Linked DNA regions of Rheinheimera salexigens. Each later gene encodes a partner of the first gene's protein in a complex. Links are inferred from orthologs where the notes say so. Each region holds a gene or a part of one and is shown on either strand. Other genes may lie near its edges.

Region 1 (13,653 bases):
CAGAATACATGGTTAAATTTTCAAACGAGGATGCTATTAATCCTGTCATCACTGAGTTAGCAATATTACCAATACCGGCTTGTAATGGGCCAAGATTCTTCGGCAAACGACCATCCAATACTTCTTGCTCTAAAAACGCCACTAAATGATTAGCAATAGCTTGAGTATCGCTATCTGGTTCAGTCACGGTAGATGGTGAGTCGGTTTTGTTGGTAAACACTATGGCGACTATTTTAGCCGGATCAATTGGAATAGCCGTGCTACCAATGCGGTCATCCACTTTTACTAAGGGTACTGGCGTTCGAGTTGGCCGATAGCTTGGAATATAAATATCATGCAAGCCTTCTAAATTTGGATTTTGGCCAAGATTAATTTCAATAATCACTTTTTGGGCGAATATAGCAAAGCTAGCGGAATTACCCACTGAGGTGGTAGGCACTATGTGGCCATGTTCGGTAATAGCAACGGCCTCAATAACCGCCACATCCGGCATTCTTAACTGATGATTACGTAATTGTTCTACCGTTTCTGATAAATGCTGGTCAATAAACATGACTTTGCCATCATTAATGGCTTTACGTAAGGTGCTATCAACTTGAAAAGGCATCCGCCGCGCTAACATACCGGCTTCGGTCATCTGCTTATCTAAATCGTTACCTAATGAAGCACCGGTCATTAAGGTGATTTTCATCGGGGTCGTTAACGCTTTAATGGCTAAGGCTTGTGGCACAGCTTTCGCTTCACCTGCACGGGTAAAACCACTCATACCAACGGTCATACCATCTTCTATCATATCGGCTGCAAGTTCAGCAGACATAACTTTACTATGCAACGACGCAAGCCGGATCCGGTCTAAAGACATTATGTGTGTTCTCAGTACAACAAAAAGTGAGGTATTCTATGAGAAATATTAGTCAGTGCCTAGCAGACTTAGACTTATGTCTAATAAGAATAGGAAAAAGAATATTAAAAAAATACTAAGGGCAATAGAAACAACAAAAGCCGCTAATAAGCGGCTTTTGTTGTAAATTTGGAGCGAGTAACGAGATTCGAACTCGTGACCTCGACCTTGGCAAGGTAGCGCTCTACCAACTGAGCTATACTCGCATCGAACAGTGTAATTAACTAATGTAATTACGTGTTGATGGCGCGCATTTTACAAAACCAGCTTATTAATGCAAGTGTTTTTTACGCTAATTTGAAAAAATGCTGCTGATAGACTACTAATTCAGCAATTGACTCGCGAATATCATCCAATGCTAAATGACTGCCCGATTTTTTCACTAATGCTGATACTTCAGGGTTCCACCGCTTTGCTAATTCTTTAATGGTACTGACATCTAAATTTCGATAATGAAAAAACGCTTCTAAAGTTGGCGCATATTCGGCTAAAAAGCGGCGATCTTGGCCAATACTGTTGCCACACATTGGCGACTTACCCGCTGCAACGTAGTCTTGCAAAAATGCGATGGTCTGATGCTCTGCTTGAGCTAAAGTAACCGTACTGGCACGACAGCGCGCTGTTAAGCCGCTTTTACCGTGCTGCTCAATACACCATTCACTCATATTATCTAATACTTGATCTGATTGCTTAATCGCAAACATCGGCCCTTCAGCAAGAATATTCAATTGACTGTCAGTGACGATAGTGGCAATTTCTAAAATTACATCCGTTTTAGGATCTAAACCGGTCATTTCAAGATCTAGCCAAATTAAATTATTGTCATTTTTGCTCATTAAACACCCCTATTATCGTTGTCACTTTGTTCATGCACAGAATACAGGTATCATACACGGCCAACGCTAAGTATTGATAGCGAACTTTTACCCGAAGCAGTCCGAGTGACTATACCGAGTGACTATTGTTAACGAACACATTGCCGAACACCTGGCCAAAACAGTGACGAATATTAAGTGACGAAAAAGAAACATTTAACTCAACGCCAACAACAGCGGATATCAGATAATGCCGACAAGCGCTTGCGCCAACATAAAAGCAAAATGGTCGAAAGTGTGGATGATGCCGCCTTTGCTCCGGCAGAGAATGGGTTAATTATAAGTCGCTTTGGCCAGCATGCCGATGTTGAAGCCAGTGACGGTCAAATTGTCCGCTGCAATATGCGGCGGTCGATTGCTTCACTCGTTACCGGTGATAACGTGATGTGGCGTCGAGCACTGCAACCTACCGGCGGTATTGATGGCGTGATAGATGCCGTGGAACCACGTACATCTGTGTTATTACGTCCTGATTTTTACGATGGTTTAAAACCCGTCGCCGCCAATATTGATTTAATGATTATTGTCTCGGCTATTTTACCGGCATTATCACTCAATATTATCGACCGCTATTTAGTGGCGGCTGAAATCACCGGTATTAAACCGTTATTAGTGATTAATAAAATTGATTTGCTGCCGGTTGAAGAGCAACAAGTCATTGCCGCTAAACTCGCTTTATATCAAAACCTAGGGTATGACTTCCTGATGGTCAGTGCCAATACTAATGAAGGTATGAGTGAACTGTTAACTTATATTCAAAGTGGTACTAGCATTTTCGTTGGCCAATCGGGTGTAGGTAAATCATCTTTGATGAACACCTTAATGCCTGGTTTAGAAGTACAAACCCAAGATGTCTCTGCTAACTCTGGTCTAGGCCAACACACCACCACAGTGTCGCGATTATACCATCTTGCAGAGGGAGGTAAATTAATTGACTCACCCGGCATTCGTGAATTTGCCTTATGGCATTTAACGGCTGAAGAGGTTACCCGTGGCTTTAATGAATTTATTCCTTGGCTAGGACGCTGTAAATTTCGTGACTGCAAACATATTAGCGATCCCGGTTGTGCCGTTCAACATGCTGTTGAAATTGGCGAAATCAGTACTGAACGATATGATAGTTACTTAAAAATTTTAGCCAGCATGGCGCAAGACAAACCCAATCATTTTTAACTTTTATTGAGTGTTATATGGATAACGTAAAAATTTCTTTGCAATATTTGCTGCCTAAGCATTTAGTGTCACGGTTAATTGGTAAATTAGCCGCAGCAAAATTAGGCTGGTTTAGTCATTTTTTAATTAATCGCTTTATTAGCGCTTATAACATCAATATGCAAGAAGCCAAGTTTGAGCAGGCCAAAGATTATGCCAGCTTTAATGAGTTTTTTACTCGACCTTTAAAAGACGGTATTCGACCTTTAGCTACAGATGAAGCTATTATTGCTCATCCAGTTGATGGTTGTATTAGCCAGCTTGGCCCGATTATAGATGGCCAATTAGTACAAGCTAAAAACCATAATTATACTTTGCAAAGCTTACTCGGCGGCGATAGCCATGACGCTCTACCCTTTGCCGGCGGCGACTTTGCCACTATTTATTTAGCACCTAAAGATTATCACCGCATCCATATGCCGGTTGCCGGTACTTTACGCCAGATGATTTATATTCCAGGCGATCTATTTTCGGTTAACCCTTTAACAGCGGCTAACGTACCAGACTTATTTGCCCGTAATGAGCGAGTGGTTACTATTTTCGATACTGAGCTAGGCCCTATGGCTCTAGTGCTAGTGGGAGCAACCATCGTCGCCAGCATTGAAACAATTTGGGCCGGTACTGTTACACCACCGGCAGGAAAGCATATTTTCCGTTGGACCTATCCAGCCCATGGCAAAACAGCTATTAAGTTAGAAAAAGGCGAAGAAATGGGTCGCTTTAAGCTAGGCTCTACCGTAGTACTGGCTTTTGCTGCAGACAAGCTCCAGTTTTTACCTGAGCAAGAAGCAGGCAGCGTAACCCGTATGGGCGCACCTTTTGCTTCGAAAAAAGTAACCGTGCACAACACGGATACTAGCTCAGAGATGGCTTCAGAGACTAACTATGTAAAGAGCTCAGATACTAGTTCAGTTAATAACTCAGAGATTGAGTCAAATAGTACAGAGAGTGTAGATAATAGCGCTGAGACTGAATCGGTATCAGGCTCTAAGAGCAGCTCTAACACCAGTTCGAAAAACAGTTCAGACCAAAGCTAACATGCAAATTATTGCCCATCGTGGTGCCAGCGGCGAGTTTCCTGAAAACACGCTGCTGGCTATCGAACAAGCCATTCAACAAGCCGCCGATGGTATTGAAATAGATATCTTTGCCGTCGACGGTGAGCTTATCGTGATCCATGATCACCATCTTGCCCGCACCACTAACGGTAAGGGTAGCATTTATCAGTACAGCCTAGCGCAATTGCAACAACTTGATGCTGGCCAAGGTCAAACCATCCCTACGCTGTGGCAAGTGCTACAACTACTGCATCCCACCACGCTGTGGTTAAACATAGAGTTAAAAGGTGCCGATACCGTAGCCGCTTTAGTAGCGCTATTAGCGCGTGCCGAGCTGCAATTACAATTTGATTGTAGTCGGCTACTGGTGTCATCATTTAATCATCATTTATTGGCTGAGTTAGCCGTGCAGCGACCAGATATTAAATTGGCTGCCCTTACTGCCAGCTTACCACTGCACTATGCTGCGTTTGCTAGCGCGCTAAATGCCTATGCCGTTAATTGTGATGTTAGTTTTATTAATGCAGATTTTGTAGCTGATGCCAAAGCACGTAATTTAAAAGTGTATGTGTATACGGTTGATCAAGCAGACGATATAGCGCGGTTACGGCAGTATGGTGTGGATGGCATTTTTACTAACTATCCAGCCAGAAGCCGCCAGTTAGTATTGGTATTAAACGAAAATAAGTAAGTAGTATTTTTTAAATTACACCCAGACTAACAGAGTTCTTCTTTATCGTCATCACAGCTAGTACATTGGCTACATAAGCGCATATTCATTACATGAGCTAACACTACTAAAATAGCGCCTATTATCAAAATGGTATGTTCATATTCAGCACCCCAAGCGGCTTTTTGCCAATAAATAAACCCACCCAAAAACAATGAGTAAAATGGATAAAGCTTGCGGTGATAACGATGAAAACCAATAAATAGCGTTATAAAGCCTAACACCATTGTGGTTAATAACACGATATTTTCAAAAGCATGGTTATGCATAAAGCTTAAGCCAAGCAGAGGCAATACCGGTAATAACACAGGCAGCATGATGCAGTGTATAGCACATAACGAGGTTATGGTAATACCCACTTTATCAAATAAGCTACGAAAACTGGCTAACACGGCAATGTCTCTCACACTATGAACGTTGAAACGATATAATATAACAAATCAATTCGGTTGGGAATGGCGCAATGAAAATATTTTATTTCAACGCTAATGTCTGCTGAAGGTTAGCGGTTAATGTGGCATAATATCCCGAGTTTTCAGCAGTAGTATTAACAGGTAGTAGTAATGGATACGTTATTAAATCAACTCGATGACAACTTAAAAGAGCTGTACCGTAAAACGGTTGACGCTGATGCTGTGCTAGATAAATTACAGCAACAGGGTAAAGCTAAACATCAGCATATATTTGTCGACAATAGTGTATTCCAAGCAACCAGCAATCGCTTTATGCCTTATCTTTCCGAAACCGCTGAGCAAGTTTCAGCAATGCGTTTAAACCAACAGTTTAATACTGCTACTTTAGAGCGTGTGGTAAAGCAATTAAAGTTACTGCATAAAACCTTAGCTGATTTCCGTCTAGCAATTAAAAGTAGCTAACCGGCTTGTTTAGCCGGTTAATTTAGCAGGTACTAGTGGGTATTAGTTATCGCTAATTTTAGGCTGTTCCGCTTGTGCTGCTTGTATTTTGGGCAATACATCACGGCTAAACCATTGCTCTAACATCTGTTTTTCATAGCGAAACTCATCATTATCTCGATAACTGCGTAACGTATGCATAAAGCCCATATCACGCAGCTTCTCTTCTTGATTGATAATTTGTTCGCCATAGTTATTTTGAATAATATGACTAAATTTTATCGCAGGTGAATATATTTCTTTAACGACCCGCAACTCGTTGCCCGCCCCTCCTGCAAAAGGATCAATCTCACCGGCTAAATCCAAATCCGTTACCGTAATCTTCCAGCTATAATCCTCCGGCAGCTTTTTTGCCATATCAACAAAGTAACCGTCAAAAATTTTAAGCACCCTTTCACGATACCTATTTTTAGATTCATTAGCCGGACGAATATCAGTAAACTTCTCTGGCTGTTGCCAGTTTACTTCAACTTGCGCAGCATAAGCAGCTGTCCCCGCTAAACTAGCTAGACTAACCACACTGCAAATTAAAGCTAATTTACGCATATTATTTCTCCTTAACTTAAAAGTTTACACTTAGTTACGTTAAGCGCTAAGTAGCAAATTACTATTTAGACAACTAATTACTACTAACAGTTCAGCTTTGTTTTAAAGCGCGTGTCAGCCACTCTATCCTTATTCTAGGATAGAGATCAGGCTAAACTGTTTAAATTTGTAGCAATATGCTGGAATAAAGTGTGGGTAGATAGTTGTTAAGCGGTATTTAGCCATAAAAAAAGCACCGAAAAATCGGTGCTTTTTATGTGTTAAGTGGGAGGCTTACATCATGCCGCCCATGCCACCCATACCGCCCATATCAGGCATGCCGCCACCTGATGATTCTGGCGCTGGCTTATCAGTGATCATCGCTTCAGTAGTGATCATTAATGAACCGATAGAGGCTGCAAATTGCAGTGCAGAACGAGTAACTTTAGTTGGGTCAAGAATACCCATCTCTAGCATATCGCCATACACGTCAGTTGCCGCGTTGTAACCGTAGTTACCTGTGCCTTCTTTAACTTTGTTGATAACAACAGAACCTTCTTCACCTGCGTTTTCTACGATTTGACGCAGTGGTGATTCCATGGCACGTAGGGCAATTTTGATACCGTGGGTTTGGTCTTCGTTAGCACCTTTTAAGTCAACTAAGCTAGCTGCAACGCGCACTAATGCTACGCCACCGCCAGGTACTACGCCTTCTTCAACTGCAGCACGTGTTGCATGTAATGCATCTTCAACGCGGGCTTTTTTCTCTTTCATTTCAATTTCAGTTGAGGCGCCAACTTTGATTACTGCAACACCGCCAGATAATTTAGCTAAACGTTCTTGCAGTTTTTCTTTGTCATATTCAGACGTGGCTTCTTCAACTTGTTGACGAATTTGCTTAACGCGGCCGTTAATCGCCTCTTGCTCACCGGCACCATCAATAATAGTGGTGTTGTCTTTAGTGATCACAACGCGCTTAGCAGTACCTAATTCTTCTAAACCGGCTTTTTCTAATTCCATACCGATTTCTTCAGAAATAACCGTAGCACCGGTTAATGTCGCAATGTCTTGTAGCATGGCTTTACGACGGTCACCAAAACCTGGTGCTTTAACGGCTGATACTTTAACGATGCCGCGCATATTGTTGACGACTAATGTGGCTAAGGCTTCGCCTTCAACGTCTTCAGCAATAATAAATAATGGCTTACCTGATTTAGCCACTGCTTCTAATACTGGCAGTAATTCGCGAATATTAGAGATTTTCTTATCAATGGCTAAGATATACGGGCTATCTAATTCTACTTGGCCAGCTTCTTGGTTGGTGATGAAGTAAGGTGATAAATAACCACGGTCAAACTGCATACCTTCAACCACATCTAGCTCATTCGCTAAACCTTGGCCTTCTTCAACAGTAATTACGCCTTCTTTACCCACTTTATCCATGGCTTCGGCAATAATATTACCAATCTCTTCATCAGAGTTAGCCGAGATAGTACCCACTTGGGCAATAGCTTTGCTGTCGGCACAAGGCTGAGATAAGGCTTTTAAACCTTCTACTGCTGCGATAACAGCTTTATCGATACCGCGCTTTAAATCCATTGGATTCATACCTGCTGCAACGGCTTTAACGCCTTCAGCAATAATATTTTGCGCTAATACAGTGGCTGTAGTAGTACCGTCACCGGCTTCATCATTGGCTTTAGAGGCAACCTCTTTCACCATTTGCGCGCCCATGTTTTCAAACTTGTCTTCTAGCTCTATTTCTTTTGCCACTGAAACACCATCTTTGGTGATCATTGGCGCGCCAAAAGATTTATCTAAAATCACGTTACGACCCTTAGGGCCTAAAGTAACTCGTACTGCGTTTGCTAAAATGTTTACGCCTTTAAGCATTTTATTGCGAGCGTCATCACCAAAACGTACGTCTTTTGCTGCCATGTTTTCTAATCCTTATAAAGTAGTCAATGTAGTATTAATATAAAAACACATTGAAATAATTAGTCTAAAATAACACCTAAGATATTGTCTTCTTTAGTGATTACATACTCTTGACCTTCAATTTTCTCGGTGCGCTCTACGTAGTTACCGAACAACACTTTGTCACCTACTTTTACATCTAATGCTTTTACATCACCGTTATCTAACACACGGCCATTGCCTACAGCAACGACTTCACCACGAGTTGATTTTTCTGCTGAAGCGCCTGTAAGAACAATGCCACCAGCTGATGTGGTTTCAGCTTCTAAACGTTTAATAATGACACGGTCATGTAATGGACGAATATTCATGCTCTATCTCCTAAAGCGGTTTCGGTTGTATGACACCTTTGCTAAACATGATTGTTTAACTCAGGTGTAAATTGTCTGCTCACTATATGGGGTGACGGAAGATAAAACCCAAGGCTTAAGTTTAAAAAATTGTTTAACCCAGTTTTTAACTGCTTTATCCTGTTCTGATAAATAAGCTAAAAACCTTGGATAAAGCCTGATAGACTGAAATCCGCTACTCGGACATTAAATAAATTGAAATTCGTTATATGAAATTCGATTATTTGAAATAGTTTTAGGCTATAGCAGGTCTATGCTGCTGACCCTCAAAGATGAATAGGAAGCTGTAAGCAATGTATAAGCTGTTTTTACTGCCGTTAATTCTCTGGTGCGGATTATTACAAGCCCAGAGTAATAGTTCTGTATTAGATAGTTTGCTGAATACTCAACCCACTTTTTTACCGGTTGAGCAAGCATTTGAATTTGATTTTAACCAGCAAGATGAGCAACTTATTGTCAGCTGGACCATTGCCGACGGTTATTACTTATACAAAGACAAAATAAAGCTAGGTGGCATTGCAGTAAGTTTTTCTCATCCTACTTACCCGGCCAGCATGCAGATTGAAGATGAATACTTTGGCATCACAGATGTCTACTTTCATCAATTAATTTTACGCATTCCATTAGCTGATATCAGTGAAGATGCGGTATTTAAAATTCAATATCAAGGTTGTGCTGAAGCCGGTTTATGCTATCCGCCGGTAACTAAAGAACTGCCTATTTCAACTGTTATAAACAAAGATAATGCTACTGCCAATGCAGGATTAGCGAGTGATTCTAAGCAAACGCCTATTTCTAGCCAAAATACTTTGGCTAACAAACTGAGTGATGGTGCTAGCTTAGCCACCTTGTTTGGCTTTTTCTTACTTGGCTTAGGCTTAGCTTTTACCCCTTGCGTATTCCCAATGTACCCCATTTTAACCAGCATTATTGTCGGTCAAGGCAAGCAGTTATCTAATAAACGCGCCTTTAGTTTATCGTTCTCTTATGTCCAAGGTATGGCGATTACATATTCCGCCTTAGGCTTAGTCGTTGCCAGCTTAGGCGTTAAGTTTCAAGGCTATATGCAGCACCCTGCTGTTCTTATCGTTGCTAGCATCATCTTTGTCTTACTGGCCCTTTCCATGTTTGGCGTATTTAACCTCACTTTACCGGCTAGCTGGCAAGAAAAAATTAGTAAGGTGAGTAACAAGCAACAAGGTGGCTCGTTAAAAGGTGCTTTTGTTATGGGCGCTTTATCCGGCCTTATTGCCTCTCCTTGTACTACCGCCCCCCTATCTGCAGCCTTACTCTATGTGGCGCAAAGTGGCGATCTTTGGCTTGGTGCCATTACCTTGTATATCTTAAGTTTAGGTATGGGCTTGCCACTTTTATTGTTAGGCAGCTCGGGCGGAAAATGGTTACCTAAAGCAGGCCAGTGGATGAATGCGGTAAAAACAGGCTTTGGTTTTTTACTGCTAGCCGTGCCGTTGGTATTATTAGAGCGGATGTTACCCTTTAGCTATGTGCTGATTGCCGGAACGGTATTAATTCTGGCCTTTTTGATTTATTTATATCGGGTCATGTTTAACTTAACCAGTAGCAATGCCAAAGCGGTGTTATTGATACTAGGCCAAGGTTTACTTATTGCTAGCTTATGGTTAAACATCCAATATTGGTGGCCAACAGCCGCACCAACAGCGAACGCAACCAGCCAATCAAGCACTGAGTTTATCACCGTTGCGACCTTAGAAGAGTTACAGCAGCAGCTACAGCAAGCTGATGGTCGCTACAGCATGGTCGATTTATATGCTGACTGGTGTATTGCCTGTAAAGAGTTTGAACACTTAACTTTTTCTAAACCTGTGGTGCAAGCCCAAATGGAAAAAATGCAGCTTATTAAAGTCGATGTCACCAAAATGAGCCGCAAAGATCAGGCGATATTAGATAAATTTAACGTTTTAGGCTTACCGACTATTTTGTTTTTTACCCCAAATGAACAAGAGCTTAGCCAAGCTCGGGTAACCGGCTTTATGGCTGCAGGCGAGTTCGCAAGCCACTTACAGCAAATACAAAACTAAACTTTAGGCGGCGTTTCACCCTAAACGCCGCTCTCTTCTTCAGCCATTCTGTCTGATAAGACCAGTATTTTGCTGCCATTTGTCACGATTTCACTATAATAAGGCGCTATTGTTAAGCTAACTGTGCGGTTCGCGGTCACTTTTGATAACAGAAAAGCTAACTGAATTGACAACAGATGCAATTACAACCAAGCTTTGGCAAAATAATGCCGAAAAATAATAAGCGGGAAAATCGCAGCTATGTCAGCAAAATCGACGGCACCAAAATATAACGTGTTAGTTCTAAATGGACCAAATTTAAATATGCTGGGTGTTCGTGAACCCGCAGTATATGGCAGTGCAACCTTAACAGAAATTATCAACGACCTGACGGAACGGGCGAACGTGCTAAGTGTCGAACTGACACATCTGCAGTCAAATGCAGAGCATGAATTAGTTACTGCTATTCAGCAAAGCTTAGGTCAACAGGATTTCATTCTGTTTAATCCTGGCGCTTTTACTCATACTAGCATTGCGCTTCGCGACGCTTTGCTTGCTGTTGCAGTACCTTTTATTGAGATTCATATATCAAACGTGCATGCCCGGGAAAGCTTTCGTCGGCATTCATATTTATCTGATATTGCTAAAGGTGTAATTTGCGGCCTCGGGGCCAAGGGTTATCACTATGCACTTGACGCAGCAGTATCACTATTAAACACAACCAAATAGTCATAACTAAATCAGGCATAAGAAATGGATATTAGAAAGATAAAAAAACTAATCGAGCTACTAGAAGAATCTGGTATTACTGAGCTTGAAATCACTGAAGGTGAAGAATCGGTACGTATTAGCCGTCATGGTCCAGCACAGCATGCTCCAATGCAATACAGTATGCCAATGCAACAACAACAGCACCCGTTAGCGGTCGCGCCTCCAGTCGCAGCTGCGCCAGAAGCGCCAAAAGTGATTAGTGGCCATACTGTTAAATCACCTATGGTCGGTTCTTTCTATCGCGCCTCTTCTCCAACGGCCAAATCTTTCGTTGAAGTCGGCCAAACTGTTAATGTTGGCGATACCTTATGTATCGTAGAAGCCATGAAAATGATGAACCAAATCCAATCTGATAAAGCCGGAGTGGTTAAAGAAATTTTACTTGAAAACGGTGAGCCGGTTGAATTTGATCAACCTCTCTTTGTCATCGGCTAACGCAAAAGGCAGACTGATGCTAGAAAAAGTACTGATTGCCAACCGTGGCGAAATTGCATTGCGTATATTACGCGCTTGCAAAGAGCTTGGCATAAAAACGGTAGCGGTACACTCAACAGTGGATCGCAACTTAAAGCACGTTTTACTGGCCGACGAAACCATTTGTATTGGTCCTGGACCGTCGCCATTAAGCTATTTAAATATTCCGGCATTAATTGCCGCAGCTGAAGTAACCAATGCGCAAGCTATTCACCCAGGTTATGGTTTTTTAGCTGAGCGGGCCGACTTTGCTCAGCAAGTTGAAGAAAGTGGCCTTATCTTTATCGGACCTACGGCGGAATCTATTCGCACTATGGGTGATAAAGTTGCTGCCATTGAAGCGATGAAAAAAGCCGGTGTACCTTGTGTACCGGGTTCAGACGGCGCGCTGGGTGACGATGCAGACACCAATAAAACTATTGCTAAGCGCATTGGTTATCCGGTTATCGTTAAAGCCTCTGGCGGCGGCGGTGGTCGTGGTATGCGTGTGGTGCGTAGCGAAGAAGAGTTAGTTACTTCAATCGAAATGACTAAAGCTGAAGCTAAAGCTGCTTTTGGTAACGACATGGTCTATATGGAGAAGTTTTTAGAGAATCCTCGCCATGTTGAAATCCAAATCTTAGCCGATGGCCAAGGCAATGCTATTCATTTAGGTGAGCGTGATTGCTCGATGCAACGTCGCCACCAAAAAGTGGTAGAAGAAGCTCCTGCACCAGGTATCACTGAAGAATTACGTAAATTTATTGGTGATCGTTGTGTTGCTGCTTGTAAAGTGATGAATTATCGCGGTGCGGGTACTTTTGAGTTTTTATTTGAAAACGGTGAGTTTTTCTTTATCGAGATGAACACCCGAATTCAGGTAGAACACACTATTACTGAAATGATCACCGGTATCGATTTAATCAAAGAGCAACTGCGTATCGCATCTGGTATGCCGCTGACGCTTAAGCAAGAAGATATTGTTATTCGTGGCCATGCCATTGAATGTCGTATCAATGCTGAAGATGCTAAAACCTTTATGCCATCACCCGGCACTATTACCCGCTTCCACCCGCCAGGTGGTAACGGTATTCGTTGGGATTCGCATATTTATTCAAATTATACTGTGCCGCCAAATTACGATTCCATGGTCGGTAAATTAATAACGTATGGCGAAAGTCGTGATATCGCCTTAGCGCGGATGCGTAATGCGTTAGATGAGTTATTAATTGAAGGTATTAAAACCAACATTGATTTACATAAAATCATTATGAATGATAGCGGCTTCCGTCAGGGTGGCACTAACATTCACTACCTAGAGAAAAAACTTGGTATAGCCTAGTGTTTTAATCACTTTGTTAAACTCTGAGTTTACTCACAGATTAAAGGCCGCAATAGCGGCCTTTTTGTTATAATAGCCAAAATAAAATTAGCTACGAGACGAATTATGCCTTGGATCCAACTGCGCGTTAACACCACTGAACTAAAAGCCGAACAAGTTAGCGATATGCTAATGGGCTGGGGTGCTCAAGCCGTAAGCTTTTTAGACGCGCACGACACGCCCATATACGAGCCTATGCCGGGCGAAGTTATCTATTGGACCAACACCATAGTCGTGGGCTTATTTGACGCTGAACACCCAATGGCTGAGGTTATTAGCCAATTGCAAAATGTATCCTTTTTTAAACATGGCCTAGAATACAAACTTGAGCAATTAGAAGATAAAGACTGGGAACGCGAGTGGATGGATAATTTTCATCCGATTAAATTTGGCGAGCGGTTATGGGTATGCCCTAGCTGGCGTGATATTCCAGATCCCACCGCCGTTAATGTGATGCTAGACCCTGG
Region 2 (11,581 bases), 1.1 Mb from region 1 along the record:
AAGTCCCTCGGTTAGAGGGTAAACCGTCCGCATCATTACAGGTAAAAAAGTCATTGTCAATACAACTTCTACCTGACTATAGCCTGTAATAACGCAGTTTGTATAAGGTTTAGCACCTAATTTTTACACTATTAAAACTTATTAATTAATTTGCAAAAGCATATTAATTTTTTTGCTTACTTTATATTCGGTGTTAATTTACCTGTTGTGTATAAAGTAACCATATCATCCAGTGAAACTGGTTTGATTTTACTTGCATTGCCCGCTGAACCAAAAGCTTCATAACGGTTAATACATACTTCCATCATAGCTTCTACTGAAGCCTGAAAATATTTACGTGGATCAAATTCCGCTGGGTGATGCGCCAAATATCGACGAATTGCGCCAGTTGAAGCTAAGCGTAAATCGGTATCAATATTGATTTTACGCACACCATACTTAATGCCTTGTTGAATCTGCTCTACTGGCACACCGTAGGTCTCTGGAATTTTGCCACCAAACTCATTAATTATTGCCAACCAATCTTGTGGCACTGACGATGAACCATGCATTACCAAATGGGTATCTGGAATACGTTGGTGAATAGCTTTAATCCGATCAATCGCTAAAATATCGCCTGTTGGCGGACGACTAAACTTATAAGCACCATGCGAAGTACCACAAGCAATCGCTAACGCATCAACTTGGGTATCGCGAACAAACTGTGCCGCTTCTTCTGGATCTGTAAGCATTTGTTCTTTAGTTAAAATACCTTCAGCACCAATACCGTCTTCTTCGCCCGCTGTTCCCGTTTCTAATGAACCCAAACAACCTAACTCGCCTTCGACTGACACACCACAAGCATGCGCTATTTCAACAACTTTGCGCGTTACATTCATGTTGTAGTCGTAATCCATAGGTGTTTTGCCGTCTTCACCCAAGGAACCGTCCATCATGACAGATGAAAAACCTAATTGAATAGAGCGCTGACAAACACCTAAAGAGGTACCGTGATCTTGATGCATTACCACTGGAATATGTGGAAACTCTTCTACTGCAGCTAATATTAAATGACGTAAAAATGGTGCGCCAGCATATTTCCGAGCACCAGCAGATGCTTGCACAATCACTGGGCTATTGGTTTTATCTGCAGCCAACATGATGGCTCGCATTTGCTCTAAATTGTTAACGTTAAATGCCGGTATACCGTAGCTTTGCTCTGCAGCATGATCTAGCATCTGACGTAACGAAATAAGGGCCATAGAATCCTCTCTGTATTGTTTAAAGTATAGTCATAAAATGACTATTATCTATTAGTTATATTTATGCTTGTTTTATCGCACGCTGTTCTAATATCTCGACTGCTGGCAATTTTTTACCTTCTAAAAATTCTAAAAATGCACCGCCACCTGTTGAAATATAAGACACTTTGTCAGCAATTTGGTATTTATCTATTGCCGCTAGGGTATCGCCACCACCAGCAATAGAGAAGGCATTACTATTTGCGATTGCTTCGGCTAACGCTTTAGTTCCAGCCGAAAACTGTTCAATTTCAAAAACACCTACTGGACCATTCCAAACGATAGTGCCAGCATTATTAATTATTTCAATCAATTGCTGTACGGTATCAGGGCCAATGTCGAATATCATATCGTCTGCAGCAACATTGTTAACCGTTTTTAACGTTGCAGAGCTAGTTTCACTAAACTCAGTGCCGACAATAACGTCTTTCGGTACAGGTATCGTTGCTCCACGTTCACTCGCCTGGGTCATTAAACGTTGCGCTTCTGCCACTAAATCGGCTTCATATAACGACTTACCGACATTATTGCCTTTAGCCGCAATAAAAGTGTTGGCAATGCCACCGCCAACTATTAGTTGATCAACAATTCCTGATAACGACTCTAGCACTGTCAGTTTAGTCGATACCTTTGAACCGCCTACTATGGCCACTAACGGCCGTTTTGGTGCTTTTAACGCAGCAGATAAAGCATCAAGCTCTGCGACTAACAGTGGGCCAGCACAAGCAACAGTGGCATATTTCGCTACACCATGGGTTGACGCTTGCGCGCGGTGTGCCGTGCCAAAGGCATCCATAACAAACACATCACATAAAGCTGCAAGCTTTTTTGCTAGTTGATCATCGTTGGCCGCTTCACCTTTATTAAAGCGCACGTTTTCAAATACAACAACTTCGCCGGCATTAATCGTCACGCCGTCTAAATAATCTGTCACTAACCGTACCGGAACATTTAACGCTTGATTAAGGTAGTCCACTATCGGTTGTAATGACGCATCAACTGAGAAAACGCCCTCTTCTGGTCGGCCTAAGTGCGACATCAACATCACTTTGCCGCCTTTTCTTAAGGCTAACTCTATGGTGGGTAATGCCGCCTTTATACGCGCATCTGAACTAATTTTGCCAGCTTTAATTGGCACGTTTAAATCTTCGCGGATCAACACCCGTTTATCGTGTAAATCCAAATCACTCATGCGAATAACAGACATGAACTGCTCCTTATATTAAATTGTATCCATCATTGCTTGTGCTGTATCAAGCATGCGGTTAGCAAAGCCCCATTCGTTATCGCACCAGACTAAACATTTAACTAAACGCTTATGGCTGACTCGGGTTTGTGACCCATCGACAATACAAGAATGCGGATTATGATTAAAATCTACTGAGACTAAAGGCTCTTCGGTGTAATCTAAAATACCGGCTAATTCGCCATATCTGGCTTGAGCTAAAGCTTGATTTATACTGCTGATACTAACGTCTTGATGCAGGGTGACACTTAAATCCATCGCGGTAACGTTTACCGTTGGCACGCGCACAGCTATCGCTTCAAATCGGCCAGTTAAATGTGGCATAATCCGCTCGATTCCCCGAGCTAATTTAGTATCAACCGGAATAATAGACTGACTTGCCGCACGAGTTCGGCGTAAATCGGTATGGTAGGCATCAATAACTTGCTGATCATTCATCGACGCATGGATAGTGGTAATAGTGCCGCTTTCAACGCCAAATTGCTGATCCAGCACTTGTAGTACGGGTACGATACAATTAGTTGTACAAGAACCGGCAGAGACTATTCGCATGTCAGCCGTTAGTAATTGCTGATTAATACCATAGATAATAGTGGCATCGATATCCGCATCGCCAGGATGAGAGAATAAAACTTTTTTGGCCCCAGCATCTAGATGCCATTGGGCATGCTCCCGGCTATGAAATACGCCTGTACACTCTAATACAATATCAATATCCAATTCTGACCAAGCTAACTCTGCAGGATCCGCCTCTGAAAATAAGCGGATAGTATCCTGGGCAACCTTAATACCACCTTGTGCAGCACTCACTTCAAAACCAAAACGACCGTGTGAAGTATCATACTTAAGCAAATGAATGACACCTTCGACAGCGGCAAGCTCATTTATTGCAACCACTTGCAACTGTTGCTGCAAGCCATTTTCATATATTGCTCGCACAAGATTGCGACCAATACGGCCAAAGCCGTTTATTGCTAGTCTAATTGCCATACCATCACATTTTTAAATAGTACTTAGAACATAGTACTTAAAACTTAGTGCTTAAAACAAAAGCACATACAAAAATGGGACCATCGCTGATCCCATTTAAGGCATATTATTTAAGCCAATAACTGCTTTGCAGCTGCAACAATATTGTTAGTGGTAATACCAAAGTGTTTAAATAACTGCTCTGCAGGCGCAGACTCACCAAAGCTATTCATACCAATGATTTTGCCATCTAAGCCAACGTACTTATACCAACAGTCAATGCTTGCCGCTTCAACTGCAATACGCTTAGTGACATTAGCTGGCAATACGCTTTGACGATACTCAGCACTTTGTTGCTCAAAAGCATCAGTCGATGGCATTGATACCACACGCACGGCTACGCCCTGCTCGCTTAATTGTGCGGCGGCTTGCATAGCAAGCTCAACTTCAGAGCCAGTACCAATAATAATTAGCTCTGGCGCAGAGGTGCTATCGAGTAAAATATAACCGCCACGCTTGATATTGGCTACTTGTGCAGCGTCACGAGGCTGCTGTTGCAAATTTTGCCGACTAAAAATTAATGTGCTGGGTCCCTGTGTACGTTCAATGGCAGCTTGCCACGCTACGGCCGACTCAACTTGGTCACAAGGACGCCAGTTAATTAAGTTAGGTGTTGCACGCAATGCGGCTAATTGCTCTACCGGTTGATGAGTCGGACCATCTTCACCCAAACCAATCGAATCATGGGTATAAACAAAAATTACCCGTTGCTGCATTAATGCCGCCATACGCACCGCATTACGGGCATATTCCATAAACATTAAAAAGGTTGCGCCATACGGGATAAAGCCACCGTGCAATGCAATACCATTCATTATTGCTGACATACCGAATTCACGTACGCCATAATAAATATAGTTGCCGCTAGCATCAGTAGGCGTTAACCCTTTAGAGCCAGACCATATGGTTAAGTTAGAACCCGCTAAGTCAGCAGAGCCGCCCATAAATTCAGGTAAAATAGGACCAAATGCATTTAACGCATTTTGTGAGGCTTTGCGACTAGCAATATGCTCAGGATTAGCTTGCAACTTGTCGATGTAAGCTTGAGAAAACTCGGCCCAATTCGCCGGTAATTCACCGCTGATACGACGGCTAAATTCAGCCGCTAACTCTGGATACGCCGCACTGTAGCTGGCAAATAATTGCTGCCATTGTTGCTGACGCGCCGCACCTTGCTGTTTGGCATCCCAAGCGGCATAAATATCGGTGGGTATATCAAAAGCAGCATGTGGCCACTGTAAATATTCACGTGTTGCAGCAATTTCGGCATCACCTAATGGCGCACCGTGACAATCATGGCTGCCACCTTTATTAGGCGAACCATAACCGATAACCGTACGACAGCATATTAAGGTCGGCTTATCGGTCACTTTATGCGCTTGTTCAATGGCGTTTTGCACCGCTAGTGGGTCATGACCATCTACATTAGCAATAACATGCCAACCATAGGCTTCAAAACGTGCAGGCGTATTATCGGTAAACCAACCTTCAACTTGGCCGTCAATGGAAATACCATTATCATCCCAAAAAGCAACCAGTTTATTTAAAGCTAAAGTGCCCGCTAACGAACATGCTTCGTGCGATATGCCTTCCATTAAACAGCCATCGCCTAAAAACACATAGGTATGATGATCAACAATATCAAAGTCAGGCTGGTTAAATTGTGCCGCTAACGCTTTTTCAGCAATGGCCATACCCACCGCATTGGTTAAGCCTTGACCGAGTGGACCTGTAGTTGTTTCAACTCCTGGCGCATAACCGTATTCTGGATGACCAGGTGTTTTAGAATCTAATTGACGGAACTGCTTTAAGTCTTCAATGCTTAATTCATAGCCAGATAAATGTAACAGTGAATATAACAGCATCGAGCCATGACCATTTGACAGAATAAAGCGGTCACGGTTTGGCCAGGTTGGATCGGCAGGATTATGCTGTAAAAAGTCACGCCACAGTACTTCAGCGATATCAGCCATCCCCATAGGGGCTCCCGGGTGACCAGACTTAGCTTTTTGTACAGCATCCATACTTAGGGCACGGATTGCATTGGCGAGTTGTTTACGAGGTAGCATCTTCACTCCTGACATTGCTCAGCTTCAGACACTGAAGCTGTTAATTGAAGCCGTTAATTATAATTAGCTATATGATTAATGCGTAAAACTGACGGCATTTTCCCAGAGCCACCCGCAGATGGCAACTTTAAATCTCACCTGTTGCTTAATTCAGTAAAAACTCGCTTAAGTAGGCTCACAAAAACTGCAGTTCCTGTTAAAATAGCATTAAAGACGTCTGGGCGGCAGATTATTGTAGCAATAGCGCGCAGTTTTTATTAAAATACCCGCCTATTTTTTTCGGTTCATGCATGCAACAACGCAGCGCTGAATTTAAACTGTATTAATATTGGAACAAAACAGATGGCACAACATATTTTTACTTCTGAGTCGGTATCTGAAGGTCACCCGGATAAAATTGCTGACCAGATTTCTGACGCCGTTCTGGATGCAATTCTCGAACAGGATCCTAAGGCACGCGTTGCCTGCGAAACCTTCGTTAAAACGGGTATGGTTTTAGTGGGTGGCGAAGTGACCACATCGGCTTGGGTAGATATTGAAGAACTTACTCGTAAAACCGTGCGTAACATTGGTTATACCCATTCCGATATGGGCTTTGATGCTGACTCTTGTGCAGTATTAAATGCCATTGGTAAGCAATCACCCGATATTAATCAAGGTGTCGACCGCGCTACGCCAGCAGAGCAAGGTGCCGGTGACCAAGGTTTAATGTTTGGTTATGCCAGTGATGAAACCGATGTGTTAATGCCAGCTCCGGTTACTTATTCGCATCGTTTAATGCAGCGCCAAGCACAATTACGTAAAGATGGCACCTTACCTTGGTTGCGCCCTGATGCTAAATCACAATTAAGTTTTATCTATGAAGATGGCAAACCAATCGGTATCGATGCGGTAGTTTTATCAACTCAACATTGCGAAAGCGTTAGCACGGCAGATTTACGTGAAGCAGTAATGGAGCTGATTATTAAGCCGGTATTACCAGCTGAATGGTTAACGGATAAAACTAAATACTTTATCAATCCAACCGGTCGCTTTGTTATCGGTGGCCCTATGGGTGACTGTGGTTTAACCGGTCGTAAAATTATCGTTGATACCTACGGTGGTATGGCGCGTCACGGTGGCGGTGCTTTCTCGGGTAAAGATCCGTCAAAAGTTGACCGTTCAGCTGCTTATGCTGCCCGTTATGTAGCTAAAAATATTGTTGCTGCTGGACTGGCTAAGCGTTGTGAACTACAGGTGTCTTACGCTATTGGCGTAGCCGAGCCCACCTCTATCAGCATTGAAACCTTTGGTACCAGTAAGCTAACTGAAGATGAATTAATTACCATCATCCGTCAGCACTTTGATTTGCGTCCTTATGGTTTAATTGAAATGTTGCAGTTAGAGCGGCCTATATACTTACCTACTGCCGCTTACGGTCACTTCGGTCGTGCTGAGTTCCCTTGGGAACAAACAGACAGAGCTGAATTACTGCGCCAGTACGCAAAGTAAACAAATCATTTGATTTATAGCAAAATAAAAGGAGAGCTAAGCTCTCTTTTTTTTATTAAAAAACTATTCAATTAAGTTGCTACAAAACAAGGTATTAACCTTTGGCCATTTTTGTGTATGATATTGGCCAAATTAACGCTGACAATGGCATAGCATTATTTTAAATGTAAATGTGTAAATACAGCACAGCGCCAGTTAAAAATGATAACTAAAAACAAAAGGAAGAGTTATGTCGCAACAAGACACAGCTGTCGAAAAAACCGGGTGGCTTAACCGAGCCCTCAATAGCATTGAAGTCATTGGTAACAAGCTACCCGATCCGGCCATGTTATTTGCGTTACTAATGCTAGCAGTTTGGATAGCATCATGGGCATTATCAGGCGTAAGCTTTACAGAAGTTAATCCCCGCACTGGCGAAGCCATTGTTATTAACAATTTATTAGCACCTACCTCCTTTACCGCCTTTATGGCCAGCATGGTGCAAACCTTTGTTAGCTTTCCACCTTTAGGCGTAGTGTTAGTGGCGATGTTAGGTTTAGGTGTTGCTGAATATACCGGTTACATTAATGCCGGCTTACGTTCAATATTATCGGTAACGCCTAAAATGTTGCTAACGCCTGTGTTAGTGGCTGTGGGTATTCTTAGTCATATCGCGGTTGATGCCGGTTACGTGTTGGTTATTCCTTTAGGCGCGGTTATTTTCTATGCTGCCGGTCGTCACCCTTTAGCAGGTATCGCAGCGGCTTTTGCCGGTGTATCTGGTGGTTTTTCGGCTACCTTTTTCTTACCGTCAAGTTTAGATCCTCTTCTTGCAGGTTTAACTCAAGCATCTGCCCATTTATCAGCTGATCCCGCGGCCGCAGAATTAGTGATTAACCCACTAAACAACTACTTTTTCACCACAGCTTCAACCGTATTAATAATTATTATTGGTTGGGTACTTACCGATAAATTTATTGAACCAAGATTAAAAGCAACTAAAGTGGATGGTGACCCAGCTGAATTACCTACGATGGAGCCGCTACAAGATTACGAACGTAAAGGGTTACGTTGGGCTACCTTTGCCATGGTATTAAGTGGGGTATTATTAATGGTCTCCGCCATGCCAGAAACATCAGCTTGGCGCTCACCTGTTAACGGTCTACTTACCGATTCATCTGCGCCATTAATGCAGTCTATTGTCGGCATTATCTTTGTGTTCTTTTTAATCCCAGGTGTGGTGTACGGTTATGTTGCTGGCACAGCAAAAAATCACCGCGATATTATTCAAGGTATGAGTAAAGCCATGAGTGGTATGGGTTACTATATCGTTATGGCCTTCTTTTGTGCCCAATTTATTTATGCCTTTGGCCAATCTAATTTAGGTGCTTTAGTCGCGATTAAAGGCGCTCATGCCCTGCAACAAATGGCCTTACCTATGGGCTTTACTTTAGTCGGCATCGTGTTTTTATCAGGCTTTATTAACTTGCTTGTTGGGTCTGCCTCCGCTAAGTGGGCCTTAATCGGCGCTATCATGGTGCCTATGCTGATGGAACTAGGGGTATCTCCAGACTTAACTCAGGCTGCATATCGCGTAGGTGATTCATCTACTAATATCATTACCCCATTATTACCGTACTTTCCGTTAATAGTGGTGTTTTGTCAGAAGTACGTTAAAGCCAGTGGTATTGGTACCTTAATCGCCTTAATGCTACCGTTTTCTATTGCGATGTTAGTGTTATGGACAGCGTTTTTACTTGGCTTCTGGGCACTAGACATTCCGCTAGGTATTGGTTCAAGCTACACCTACCCTGCTAGTCAATAATAAAAAGATGGCTTAGCTTAAGCTAAAACCAGCTATCTAAATAAACCCTGTATTTGTTAAAGAGTGCGGGGTTTATTTTATCTGTCACAGAGCCAAATTGGCTGTTACCATTTAAGTAAATATTTTTAGTGAAGTATGACTATGCGCATTCCACGGATTTACCACAGCAGTAGCATAACGCTACATCAGGCTTTTACTTTAGACGAAGAAGCCGCTAATCATGTCGGTCGCGTGCTACGCATGCCCATCAATAGTGAGTTAGTATTATTTAATGGAGATGGCTTTAATTATCCTGCTCAAATAACTGAGCTGGATAAAAAGCGAGTCATGGTTACGGCAACAGAGCAAGCAAACAATCTTGTGGAGTCGCCATTAAATATTCATTTAGGCCAAGGTATTTCCCGTGGCGACAGAATGGATTTTGCTATCCAAAAAGCAGTTGAATTAGGCGTAACAGCAATAACGCCCTTATTTACTGAACGCTGCGGGGTAAAATTAGACGGTGAACGCTTAATCAAACGCACCCAGCAATGGCAAAAAATAGTTATCGCTGCTTGCGAGCAAAGTGGTCGCAGTATAGTGCCAAAGGTGCATCCGGCGATATCCCTGCAAGAATGGTTAGCTCAAGACACAAAAGAATTGAAACTAACCTTGCATCCGCGGGCAAAAGACACCATTAAGACCTTACCAGCAGTACAAGATATTCGTTTGGTTATCGGCCCAGAAGGTGGCTTTAGCGATGACGAAATGAACCAAACTACCCAAGCCGGCTTTATTAGTATTTTATTAGGCCCGCGTATTCTGCGTACAGAAACCGCAGCTTTAAGCACCATTACCGCTTTGCAGCTACAATTTGGTGACTTAGCATAAGGATAAATCACATGAGCAAAACCATTAAACTGGGTATCGTTATGGACCCAATAAGCAGCATCAATATTGAAAAAGATTCTAGTTTTGCCATGCTATTGCAAGCACAACAGCGTGGCTATGAGTTGCATTATATGGAAATGGCAGACTTGTATTTACTGCAAGGTGAAGCCCGAGCCAGTACAAAATTACTCAGCATCGAACAAAACCCAGCAAACTGGTATCAATTTGGCGCCAGCCAAGATATCGCCCTTGGCGACTTAGACGTTATTTTAATGCGTAAAGATCCGCCGTTTGATAGCGAGTTTTTATATAGCACCTATATTTTAGAGCGCGCCGAAGATGCCGGTTGCTTAATCGTCAATAAACCACAAAGCTTACGCGATGCTAACGAAAAGCTGTACACCAGTTGGTTTAGCCAATTTTCGCCAAAAACTTTAGTAACTAGCGATGCTAAACGACTTAAAGCATTTTACGAAGCAGAGCAAGATGTCATATTAAAACCGTTAGATGGTATGGGTGGTGCGTCAATATTTCGCTTAAAACCAGGCGATGCTAACGTTAGTGTGATTATAGAAACCCTAACCGAGCATGGTCAGCGATATACCATGGCGCAAAAGTTTATACCCGATATAACTGCAGGAGATAAGCGGATATTAGTGGTAAACGGTAAACCCGTGCCATACTGTTTAGCGCGCATACCGGCCAAAGGCGAAACTCGCGGTAACCTAGCAGCGGGTGGTCGAGGTGAAGCCAGAGCCTTATCAGAATCAGACTGGGCCATTGCTAATGCCATTGCCCCCACCCTAAAAGCTAAAGGCTTAATTTTTGTCGGTTTAGATGTTATTGGTGATAAATTAACGGAAATAAATGTCACTAGCCCAACCTGTATTAGAGAAATTGAAGCTGCTTTTCCAATTAGTGTTACCGGTATGTTATTTGATGAAATTGAACAGCTATTGGCTTAACTAAAACTTTTTAGTAAGACTATTTTAAAGGTGATTTCGCTTTCAAAGAGCATAAACAAGAGGTGCGTATGCAGAATTATCAGAACCATTTTCTGGTCGCCATGCCATCAATGGACGATCCGCGTTTTAAACGTAGCGTAACCTATATTTGTGAGCACAATGAACATGGCGCGATGGGTATTGTTATTAACCATCCGCTGGATGTTAAAGTTGCGGACTTATTAAAACAATTAGATATTGAATTTAACACCGACAGCCCTGCCGCACATGCCTATGTCTGTTCTGGCGGGCCAGTACAGCATGATCGCGGTTTTGTGTTACATACAGCTAAAGATGGCTACAGCAGTAGTATGCACTTAACCGATGATCTGATGGTCACAACTTCGAAAGATATTTTAATTGATTTAACTACCGATAAGGCACCGGAAAAGTTTATCTTAGCGTTAGGTTTTGCTGGATGGGAACAAGGCCAGTTAGAGCAAGAAATGGCAGATAATGCTTGGTTAATGATCCCGGCTGATAACGGAATTATTTTTGATCTAAGCCATGCCGAAAAATGGCAATCTGCCACAGCTAAAATTGGCATTCAAACTTGGCAATTAACTAATGAAGCAGGTCATGCTTAATGGCAAAACGTACCATTTTAAGTTTTGATTATGGCACCAAAAGTATTGGGGTCGCTGTCGGTCAAGAGTTCACCGGCACGGCATCTTTACTTAGCGCATTAAAAGCCCAAGACGGCACACCAGATTGGTCTAAGTTAGAGCTATTAATTAAAGAGTGGCAACCGGATTTATTATTAATCGGTTTACCGTTAAATATGGATG

The links.
Region 2: the proteins of groL (region 1) and metK are in contact, whole or in part, in a cryo-EM structure (PDB 8P4O), measured with the Escherichia coli proteins. The link is inferred for Rheinheimera salexigens from one-to-one orthologs.

The regions. Positions count from the first base shown.
Region 1 is NZ_MKEK01000001.1:3,286,320-3,299,972, forward strand. The notes cover bases 5,832-8,710. They hold groL (chaperonin GroEL), read right to left. Parts: upstream 8,154-8,710; coding sequence 6,510-8,153; downstream 5,832-6,509. Other genes in these bases: BI198_RS15220 (DUF3016 domain-containing protein), read right to left, coding at 5,832-6,236; BI198_RS15230 (co-chaperone GroES), read right to left, coding at 8,213-8,503. Also shown: BI198_RS15180 (acetyl-CoA hydrolase/transferase family protein), read right to left, coding at 1-862; orn (oligoribonuclease), read right to left, coding at 1,189-1,737; small ribosomal subunit biogenesis GTPase RsgA, read left to right, coding at 1,915-2,949; asd (archaetidylserine decarboxylase), read left to right, coding at 2,967-4,025; BI198_RS15205 (glycerophosphodiester phosphodiesterase), read left to right, coding at 4,027-4,737; BI198_RS15210 (MerC domain-containing protein), read right to left, coding at 4,764-5,183; BI198_RS15215 (prephenate dehydrogenase), read left to right, coding at 5,340-5,651; more of BI198_RS15220, read right to left, coding at 5,694-5,831; BI198_RS15235 (protein-disulfide reductase DsbD), read left to right, coding at 8,836-10,602; aroQ (type II 3-dehydroquinate dehydratase), read left to right, coding at 10,843-11,310; accB (acetyl-CoA carboxylase biotin carboxyl carrier protein), read left to right, coding at 11,335-11,787; accC (acetyl-CoA carboxylase biotin carboxylase subunit), read left to right, coding at 11,804-13,147; prmA (50S ribosomal protein L11 methyltransferase), read left to right, coding at 13,253-13,653.
Region 2 is NZ_MKEK01000001.1:2,210,928-2,222,508, forward strand. The notes cover bases 5,189-8,040. They hold metK (methionine adenosyltransferase), read left to right. Parts: upstream 5,189-5,966; coding sequence 5,967-7,115; downstream 7,116-8,040. Other genes in these bases: tkt (transketolase), read right to left, coding at 5,189-5,624; BI198_RS10150 (AbgT family transporter), read left to right, coding at 7,345-8,040. Outside these bases: fba (class II fructose-bisphosphate aldolase), read right to left, coding at 177-1,241; BI198_RS10125 (phosphoglycerate kinase), read right to left, coding at 1,303-2,487; epd (erythrose-4-phosphate dehydrogenase), read right to left, coding at 2,503-3,516; more of tkt, read right to left, coding at 3,627-5,188; more of BI198_RS10150, read left to right, coding at 8,041-8,919; rsmE (16S rRNA (uracil(1498)-N(3))-methyltransferase), read left to right, coding at 9,061-9,789; gshB (glutathione synthase), read left to right, coding at 9,801-10,754; BI198_RS10165 (YqgE/AlgH family protein), read left to right, coding at 10,823-11,380; Holliday junction resolvase RuvX, read left to right, coding at 11,380-11,581. UniProt on the Escherichia coli protein: Catalyzes the formation of S-adenosylmethionine (AdoMet) from methionine and ATP.